DNA from 3 places in the Corynebacterium lactis RW2-5 genome. Region 3 is predicted to be linked to each of the others. Evidence: predicted binding sites of a transcription regulator. Region 3 holds the regulator's gene; each other region holds the start of a gene.
What was found. The regulator LexA, encoded in region 3, represses DNA repair genes until DNA is damaged. The targets are predictions, from matches to a motif close to CGAACANNTGTTCG.
Positions count from the first base shown of each region.

Region 1 (3,275 bases), 130 kb from region 3:
AGGTCTCCCTCTTAGCCCGGGTAATGAAATTCATCTCAACGCCGCTGACATAGAGATTCGTGGAGCCCAAATATTGGCGTATGCGGAAATGGCCAAGAAAATTGCGGAAGATCAGGGTCTATGAAGTTCAAAGAAGTTACTACTTTGGCTGCCAAGCACCCGGGAATTCGTCTTCTCCTTCACGAATTGGCACTTTGGCGGGATCTCCTTCGTTGGATTCGCAAAATCCTTGCTGTTCCCGAAGACTCACAACCTATCCTGGCTAAGTCTGGGAGACTCTCACTCCCAATTGCGATGACTTGCGTGTCAGTCGTCGAAATTTTTGTAGTTGAGCTACTTCTTACTGGTCTCACCCGGTGGGTTGTACTGTTCGTTTCCGTATATTCCCTACTGCTCCTTTGGGCATTTGTCGGTCGCGGCTTTGTCTATCCGCATTTCCTAACCAAAAATGAGATTGTTTTTCGTCATTTCGGTAAGGAAATCTGCCGTGTGCCTCTATCCTTCGTGTCCTCCGCTTGCCAATACAGGTCTTACTATTCGAAGGCACGCGACATCACCAGCGGAGTTCTTATACTCGGTGGCAGCAATGGCACAAATGTCAGACTGATGCTTACACACCCCACCGCTGCCTTACCTGACCAATGGCCGTGGCAAGCCAAAAAACCGAGTAAAATCACTGAAATACAGTTCTACTGCGACCGGCCCAAAGAACTGCTCAACTACTTGTCGCTGCTATCTTCCCCCGACATTTCCTCTTCATCCTCATCCTCAACGAAGACCGTGGACACGGAAAAAGACATCAGCCAGTCGATGTAGTTTTGGTGCCTGGCTTTGAGCTTTCGCGTCATACGCTGGTCGAAGGTCTGCCGCCCGAAGCCGGCCATCGGGCCGCTCGGGACGCTGACTGCTGTGGTGCCGTCAACCGAAGTCCACAACTCGGTGCCATCTTCAAACGCGGTTACATCGAAAAGTTTGTGCGTTTTCAGGTTATGGTGACGACGACACAGGCAGTGCAGATTTTGAGTATCTGTAGGCCCGCCGCTTTCAGGGCTTTCCTGGTCAAAGGGCTGAATATGATCCAAGTCGCACTTATGCGCCGGGGTCTCACAGCCCGGGAAGCGGCAAGTGCCATCCCTGCCGTGCACGCGAGCAACCTGGGCAGGGGTCGGATGGTAGCCGTCCGTGGCACTGTCCCCAGATAGCCGAACGTGCGTCACCTCGCGCATCCACTCTTCGGTCGCGAGCGCACCAAGCCACTCAGCACCGTCAAACCAGGCATTGTCCGAGTCCGGGCTGCGGAAGATATTTAACACAACCTCCGCTTCGGTCTGCTGCGTGATCAACTTGACTAAGGCTTCGGGCAGGGGGACGCGACCGGCGGGCTCCTCCTGTTCCTTGCGCTTGCCTGCGGTCAACTTGTCAGATGCGGCCTTGATTGCCGACATAACTAGATGCGCGCGATCTGGCCGCAGGGTCGCAATAATCTGCGAGTACTCTCCCCCATCCAGTGTCTGCAGAGTGACGGACTCGGAAGACACCACATTCGGGACTTTCCCGTCTCCACGCGCCCGGTCGTCGAATTCAGCGACGATATCACCAATCCGATTGTTCAAGGTCCGCGGACCAACCATTGCCTGCCGACACTTCACCGGAGTCAGAAGCTCCAGGATTTCCGCCTCGACGGCTTCAACCTGCTCATCCAATACGCCGTAGGTGCCATTAGAAATAATATTCAGGTGCGGTAGACCGAGCGCCGCAGTTTCCCGAGCGAAAGCCGCCACCCGGGGCATTCGGCGCAACATCAGCCCAATCTCGCACAGCTGCAGAACTTTCCCGCGACTCAGCCCCAGTCGAATACCGAGAGTGCCGGCGTGAAGCTCAACATCGTCATCACCGTCCGGACAACATGCCTCAATCAGATTTAGCAAAGCGAGATTAGACGACCGAACCAGAGCCGACAGCTCATCTTCGGGCTGCTGATGCGCCCAGTAAGCCGATTCCATTTCCCCCACGAGCAATCCCCTCCCCGGCGGAAAGCCTTGTTTTTCTAGCTACCCAAATCGTACACCCATTCGAATCATTAGTAAATAGCTCATCGAATATTTTCCCGACATCTCCTTATTCGACCATCGCCCACCACCCAAAACGAGCAACACATGCGACCCAGTGCACGGCCAACAGAGCCAGAAAACCGACGCTAACTATGTCCAACCACGCATATCCGGTCGCACCGGAGAGCAAGTGCGCCCCCAGACACAGGGTGCCAACAGGAAAAGTCGACCCCCACCAACCGGGACTATAGCCAGCCCAGCAGATAACGGCACGCACGAATCGTCGGAAAGCGAAAACGGCGGGAGCAATCCCGGCGGCGAGCATGGCGAACCCATAGACCACTGCAAACCTGCCCCCAAAAAGAACCTGCGCAGCGGCGGTGGACTGCCCCACCACCCCAAGGGGAATCCAAGCGGTGCCGGCAAGGGTTTCGGGAATATCGAGGCGCCCGTAAATGGCAGCGAGGTAACAGCGAGCAAAAATCGGCAACGCGGTGAAAAACGCGAGACAAAAGGCCACAACGCCCGCCCAATGATAGAAATCGGCAAACAATCCACCGCGGGCAGACAGCTGCCCAGCACTTGTCGCAGCGACCATGGGAGACACAAGAGCGAGCCCCCATTGAAAAGTCGGCACCCCCGGGAAGCCGCGCAACTGATTCAGACAGACAACGAAGGCCAGCGGCGCACCGCACCACCAGGAAGCTTCCTGCCACAATCCCTGCCCCACCACGGCCGTCGCGGCGGAGCCTACAGACATCACCCCCATCGCGAACATTCCCCACGGCGCCATAAGATGACTGCCCCACCCGGGATTGCGATATGACAACCAGCCGACCACGATGAATACAAACGCCCCAATGGCGACCACCATGAGAAGCGCCGGAACAATGGGCACGCCATGAGTTTGAGCGAGAGTCGCAAAGATGGAAGTACCCATCAGTGAGCCCGCCCACGCGGGCCCCGGGGGTGCGAGAACGCTACGCCCACCTTTCGTCCGCGCACCGATATTCCTAACCACATGCATGCTGCAAACCTAGCGGGCCCGACGAAGAAACCAGGGCAACAACGATTTTTGTCAGGGGTACCATGAAAACATGTACCCCAACCTACCTGCAGTGGAAGAGCTCGAGGCCGTCCTGGCCGTCGCCAGCACAGGATCCATTTCGATGGCCGCCCGCGAATCCGGCATCCACCAGCAGACCATGTCAGCCCGCATCGCCC
Region 1 covers NZ_CP006841.1:1,117,556-1,120,830, reverse strand. Annotated here, with positions in the region: gene CLAC_RS04875 (MerR family transcriptional regulator) at 1-124, shown strand, start outside; gene CLAC_RS04870 (HNH endonuclease signature motif containing protein) at 720-2,003, opposite strand; gene CLAC_RS04865 (SLAC1 family transporter) at 2,119-3,078, opposite strand; gene CLAC_RS04860 (LysR family transcriptional regulator) at 3,149-3,275, shown strand, end outside.
Region 1: a site for LexA is predicted at 2,062-2,075, ahead of CLAC_RS04870 (HNH endonuclease signature motif containing protein). Genes of this name have one in related genera too.

Region 2 (3,275 bases), 720 kb from region 3:
TGCGTTGAAGCTCAAGGAGCTGGCATACATCCACGCAGAAGGCTTCCCTGCAGGTGAGCTGAAGCACGGCCCCATCGCGCTGATTGAAGACGATCTGCCAGTCGTCGTCGTGGTTCCTTCCCCGAAGGGGCGTGCGGTACTGCACTCCAAGATTGTGTCGAACATTCAGGAGATTCGTGCGCGAGGTGCCAAGACAATCGTCATCGCCGAGGAAGGCGACGAGGCTGTTATCCCGTACGCCAATTACCTAATCGAGATTCCGGAGACCTCGACTCTGCTGCAGCCGCTTCTGTCGACCATTCCGATGCAGTTCCTGGCAGCGGAGATTGCTCGCCAGTGCGGCAATGAGGATATTGACAAGCCGCGTAACCTTGCTAAGTCAGTCACCGTCGAGTAGGTCATTGAAGTACTGATTGATTTCCCTATCGAGTTCCTCATCCGTGAGGGACTCGATTCTCTTTTCATCCTCCTCGGTTAGTTCGTAGTGCTCGTCCACTGGTTCACAGAATGACAACAGCCAGTCCATGTGGCGCTTGTGGATAGTCTCCATCTTCCGCGTCGCCCGCTTATCGAAGGTCTGCTTGCCGACGTTCTTGAGCGGCCCACTCGGGACACTGGTAGCGATGTCGCCTTCGCGTGAGGTCCATATCTCCGTGCCGTCCTCGAACCTGTCGATATTCCAACCCTCATGTGTTTTGAGGTTATGGTGGCGTCTGCACAGGCAGTGGAGATTTTGGCTGCTAGTCGGGCCGCCATCTTTGGGCGATTCGTGGTTATAAGGCTGGATATGGTCCAGGTCGCACTTGTGGGCAGGGACATCGCATCCGGGGAAGCGGCAGGTGCCGTCTCTGCCTCGCACTCTTGCGACCTGGCTTTCGGAGGGGCGATATCCGGTGACCGTGCTGTCGGAGGAGAGGCGAATATGAGTCGCGCGCTGAATCCACTCCTCGGTCGCGACCTCACTTAACCACCCCGCGCCGTCAACCCACGCGGGACCACCAGCGGCATCGCGGTAGACGTTGATGACGATTTCCGCGTTGGTGGAACTCTGCGCAAGTTTTAATAGAGCGTCTGCCTGCGTGCAGTCGTTTCCTTGGCTTATCTCTTGATTTCTAACACCCTGAATCGCCGCCATGAGCTCGGTAGCCCGGTCGCGTTCGAGGACAGCCGTGACAAACGAGTGGGTGCCGTCGCCTGCGTCGCTGACAGTTACTCCTTCCCCTTTGTGAACGCGCTGAGTGCCGTCGTTTCGGGCTCGGTCGTCATACTCTGCGACAAGATCACCAATCAGCCGAGCGAGGCGACGTACGCCAATAACTGCTTGGCGTGGTCGGACTGGAGTTAATAGCTCTACAAGGTGTGGCTCGACAGCGGCTAGTTGGTGCGGGGCGAGTCCAGCGACGCCGGTCGAAATGGCACGCAAATGAGAAAGCGAAAAGGACAAGGTTGTTTCTATGACCTCCCTTAGCTTGGGAAGCGCCTCGAGCAGAAGCCCAATATCGCACAGTGCCAGGCACTGACCTCGGCCTAAACCTGTGCGTACAGACAGCCGTGCGGCATGATTGTTGACATCAGTTTCCGGATCCGGCACGCAAGCGTCAATTAATTCCAAGTCCGCGCGATTACGGGCGCGAGCAAGCTCGCTGACCGGATCTGAGCTGCATTGGTTAGCCCAGTAAGGATCGCCTCTGAGCTGGTCGAATTTTCTCTTGCGATGTGACTTGTAAGTCGGGTCCATGATTCCCTCCCCATATTCCCCGAAAACCCCTTGGAAGATGCAGCTGTAGTGGCGTGAAATGCTTTTCGCCTATTGCTGCCAAATTGCTTCCCTTACACCATTAATCGTACACACTTTCGAAGGTAAGTCAATGCCTTTTGGAAAACCTTTACTGCTCATTTTGGGGCGATGTAAGGTGCGTAGGGTCTAGGAAGCGAGGGGCTTTCGTTAGTGTCGATTTCGCAGGTGAACGCGCATCCTGCCGCGGGGAAGGGCGCCCACAAAGGGCAGTACTCGGGGAGAGCGTGAGCGCGCGGCGCGAGGCCTGGCGCCCTGCGCTCGCCAAACGTCGCCCGCACCTGACTCGCCCGCTTGGTCCATCTCCTCGAGGTAATCGGCCACGGTCGCAATAGCGTTGGGAGAGAAGAGGATTGCAAGGTGGTCGGACCAATCTCCGGCTGCATCCGCATTGTTGACATTGCGAATATCGTGCCCCTCGAAAAGCGGTAAAAACTCGCCGTGCCACGGGGTCACCACCGTGTCGAAAGGGGTGCCCACATTCAGATAGTGCGGGCCGCGGCGTGTTAGTCCCCGCTCAGCCTTATTTACGCCGGTGATGTATACCGAATTAAGGCTCTGCTGCACCCCGGCCCGGCCGAAGACAGAATCGAGCGCGCGTCGCACGGGCAGGCCTCGCCGGTCCAGGGGCTTCAGCACTCGATAGGCAAGGCCTCCCGAGGTCCCGTGGTGGTTGCCCGCCAGCGAAACCACCGCTCGAACCGGGCTGTTGATCGCCGCGAACTCCTCCGCCTCATCTGGGGTGAGGCCGCGGGAGAGGGCGTCGTCGTAAAGCGAATCGATGTGGGCATTGGCGTAGATGCGGCAGTGGAGCGCGCCCTGGGAGTGCCCGACAAGATCGATGCGGCGGGCTCCAATGTGCGCACGGAAGGCGTCGAGGAGACTGCTGACCTCGTTAAATGCGTCGGCAAGGTCGGTGGAACCGTAGACTCCGGGTGCCTTGGTCACGAGGGCGTTAGGGTCGGCGCCGTAATCGAGGCAATAGACGGTGCGGCCCTCGGCGAGTTTAGGCGCGAGCATTGTGAAGGTGTTGAAGGAGTTCATCCAGGTGCCGTGGATCAGGACGACAGGGACCTCATCTTCAGGGGTGTCGAAGGGATCGCCTTCCAGTACCTCCCGAACGTCGCGCGCCCCGGTGGGGATCCACTCGGGATGGCGCAGAGAACGCGCGTAGGCCACCGGAAAGAGTGAGATTAAAGGGCCCTGGGCGCGTCTTCCAGTGAGGTAGTTATTCATAGAGCCCAATCGTAGGCTTGGGGTATGACCTACTGCTATACAGTCGCCGAAATTCGTGACGCGGAGCGGCCCTACCTGGACGCGCAGACGCGTGACGACGAGCTGATGCTCCACGCCGCGGCCGCCGTCGCCGAGGTAGCCGAGGGAATGGGCACGCGCGGGAGGGTTCTGCTGCTCGTCGGCTCGGGCGGAAACGGGGGAGATGCCCTTTACGCCGGGCGCGACTTGCTGGCCGCCGGGCGTG
Region 2 covers NZ_CP006841.1:528,576-531,850, forward strand. Annotated here, with positions in the region: gene glmS (glutamine--fructose-6-phosphate transaminase (isomerizing)) at 1-397, shown strand, start outside; gene CLAC_RS02235 (HNH endonuclease signature motif containing protein) at 380-1,738, opposite strand; gene CLAC_RS02240 (esterase/lipase family protein) at 1,946-3,031, opposite strand; gene CLAC_RS02245 (NAD(P)H-hydrate epimerase) at 3,056-3,275, shown strand, end outside.
Region 2: a site for LexA is predicted at 1,844-1,857, ahead of CLAC_RS02235 (HNH endonuclease signature motif containing protein). Genes of this name have one in related genera too.

Region 3 (3,275 bases):
TGTAGACCGACGCAAATCGCAGATAACCAACCTCATCGAGCTCACGCAGTGGCTCCAGAATTGCAAGGCCGATATCGTTCGAATCGATGCGAGGAGTACCTTTTTCCCGCAAACGCTCTTCGACCTTTTGCGCGAGTTTTTTCAATTGAGATTCAGAGACTTCACGTCCCTGACAGGCACGACGGACACCACGAATGACCTTTTCCCGGTCAAATTCCTCTGGAACCCCGTCCCGTTTAACCACCATCAATTGTGACCGTTCGATAGTTGAAAAACGCCGATGACAGTTCAAACACTCCCGCCTCCTGCGAATCCCCATTCCATTGTCAATCAGGCGTGAGTCAAGGACACGAGTCTGTTCATGGTGGCAAAACTGGCAATGCACGGCATCTAGTCTACTGCGTCGAGTATGAAGCAAATGCTGGAGCTGGAGGTTGATTCAAAGACTCACCCGAATTCGCAAGCATGGAGCCAAACAGACCAAAACCAGTGCCAAGCACAATAGTCCAACCAACGAGCGCCTTAGACAACCTGCCGTCGGGAACCATCGCCGGAACCTGCGAAGTAGCGCGACTAACTGCAACACCGGGGCGCCCGTAGGACATTTCAGTCTTATCCGGACGGGAGCGATCAAAACTGGATCTAGCGACCCGACACTGAATTGCTGTACGACGAGCTGGTTTCCTCCGGTCCTCCGCAACAGAAGTCCTACGCTGAGATTTCATAGACCTTTCGCCCCACACGACAGTGCGAGGGCTGCTGCGCGGACCAATGAACTTAACTGGCGTGTCAACCGACGCGAAAGCAACGTGCGAATTGGTGCTGGAATCTAGAGCATTAAGCGTTTCGATCGACATAAGTTGGTGCCCCTTTCTGGCCGGTTCGTTGTAAATCTTCTAAAGCCCCTAAGCACTGTGCGGTGTTTAGGATTCGAGTCCCTTCAACAGACCCCCGACATACGCTTGCCCAGGAATCAAGGACGCTCTGAACTCTAGGGTGACTTCCGGGCTGATTTTTCGAAAATAACACTAGATACAAACAGCTGTTCGATTGCATGCTATGTTCGATTTATAACACCATGTTCGAAAGATGTCCAGCGACGGGCGTAATTATTTTCGAATATATTGGTTGAAACGCAGGTCACTCAGCCCAACCCCATCCATCGGGTTCGAAAATCTTAAGAGATCTCCCCCACGTACGGGAACTTTCGAACGCTTTGGGGTAAACTAATTTTCGAACGCATGCACACGAAGGGCTGCTCGCTACCATTCTTTTATTGAGGTTCGAACGCCCACCCACACCGCCCGATTAATCGAAATTGAGGGGATATGACCATGACTCCTAAGAAAAAGGGAAGCCTGAAAACCCTTACTGAGCGGCAGCGCCGAATTCTCGATGTTATTTCTGATGCCGTCGTTTTGCGCGGTTATCCGCCAAGCATTCGAGAAATCGGAGATGCCGTTGGCCTCAACTCCACGTCATCGGTTGCTTACCAGTTAAAGGAGCTGGAGAAGAAAGGTTTCCTCCGACGCGACCCCCACAAGCCGCGCGCCGTGAACGTACGCGACTCTAAGTCTTCCGCAGGTAGCTTCACTCCAGTGAAGCCCGGACCAAAGCCCCAGCAGGACTCAGGGACCCCTGAGCTTCCAGAGGATATGCCCGAACCGATTTACGTTCCTATTGTGGGACAGATCGCGGCAGGAAATCCGATCCTCGCCGAACAACACGTCGAGGCCCACATGGCCCTCCCTATGGAAATTACCGGCAGCGGCCAGCTCTACCTCCTGAAGGTTGTCGGTGATTCGATGATTGACGCGGGAATCCTCGATGGAGATTGGGTTGTTGTCCGCTCCCAGAATGTCGTGGAGCAAGGTGATTTTGTCGCTGCTCTCTTCGAAGACGAAGCAACTGTGAAAGAGTGGCATGAAGACGCTGCCGGAAAATGGCTAATGCCACACAATAGGGCATTCGATCCCCTCCCTGCAGAGCGCGCTCGGATCCTGGGCAAGGTCGTAAGCGTTCTACGCAGTCTCTGATTACGCTCCGGACCCAAAGTTCTCGAGTTAAACGGGCCCCACATCGTGTCGTCTGACGTCGGCATCCAAGTAGGCGCGCTTGCCCACCCCCAGACGAGCCTTCCGAATCCGCGTATTGCCTGCTGTATCCCACCCCTAAAAACAACATTTCTTTGCCCGTAACCACACAAAACGGGCATAATTCTAGCTGTAGCTATTTTTGGAGGCGTCGCTATGTATGCAGAGGAACGACGTAGGAAGATTGCATCGCTGACTGCGGTGGAAGGTCGAGTCACCGTAGCCGATTTGGCAGAGGCGTTCGACGTTACAGCGGAGACAATCCGCCGAGATCTTGCTCAGCTAGATGCTGAAGGTGCAGTTCACCGAGTACATGGTGGTGCTGTCGCCACCCGTTCCTTCCAGACGGTGGAATTCACTGTCGCCGCGCGTAAAAATGCGCAGAAGGACGCAAAATTGTCCATCGCCCGGCTTGCCGCAGAATGTCTGCCAGAAGACGGTGGCGGTGTATTCCTCGATGCAGGCACTACCACTGAGGCCCTAGCCGATTTGATGGTCCACTCCCCTGATAGTCGCCGTTGGACTGTCGTGACCAACTCCTTACCGAACGCAATGACGCTTGCTGCGTCCAATCGGATTGAACTTCAACTGCTTGGCGGGCAAGTCCGAGTGATTACTCAAGCAGTCGTCGGGGACGCTGCTCTACGTACCCTTGCCGTGATGCGCGCAGATGTGGCTTTCATCGGTTCTAATGCGCTCACGATTGATCACGGCTTATCCACTGCAGATCCTCAGGAAGCTGCTGTAAAACGCGCAATGATTACCAACGCACGCAAAGTGGTAGTAATGGCTGACTCGACAAAGCTTGGCCGAGACTTCCTCGTCAGTTTTGCCTCTCTCGAGGATATTGACGTGGTTATTACTGACGAGTCTGCTCCTGAACAGTTCGTTGCTGACCTGAAAGATCATGGCGTCGAGGTCATGGTCGCCTCATGATTCTCACGCTCACGGTCAACCCCTCAATCGACCGTCTCGCACGCCTCGATACTGAACTGGTTCGGGGCGGAGTTTTCCGCTTGCCCATGTCGGAAGATATCGCCGGCGGCAAGGGAATTAATGTTTCTAAGGCCGTCCACTTTGCAGGAGAAGAGACACTCGCTCTCTACCCTGCGGCCGAGCACGGTAAGTTCACCCGTCTACTCGAGGTCTCTGGTATTCCTCATGAGGCAATCAACACAATGA
Region 3 covers NZ_CP006841.1:1,250,292-1,253,566, reverse strand. Annotated here, with positions in the region: gene nrdR (transcriptional regulator NrdR) at 1-385, opposite strand, end outside; gene lexA (transcriptional repressor LexA) at 1,329-2,036, shown strand; gene CLAC_RS05475 (DeoR/GlpR family DNA-binding transcription regulator) at 2,250-3,029, shown strand; gene CLAC_RS05470 (1-phosphofructokinase family hexose kinase) at 3,026-3,275, shown strand, end outside.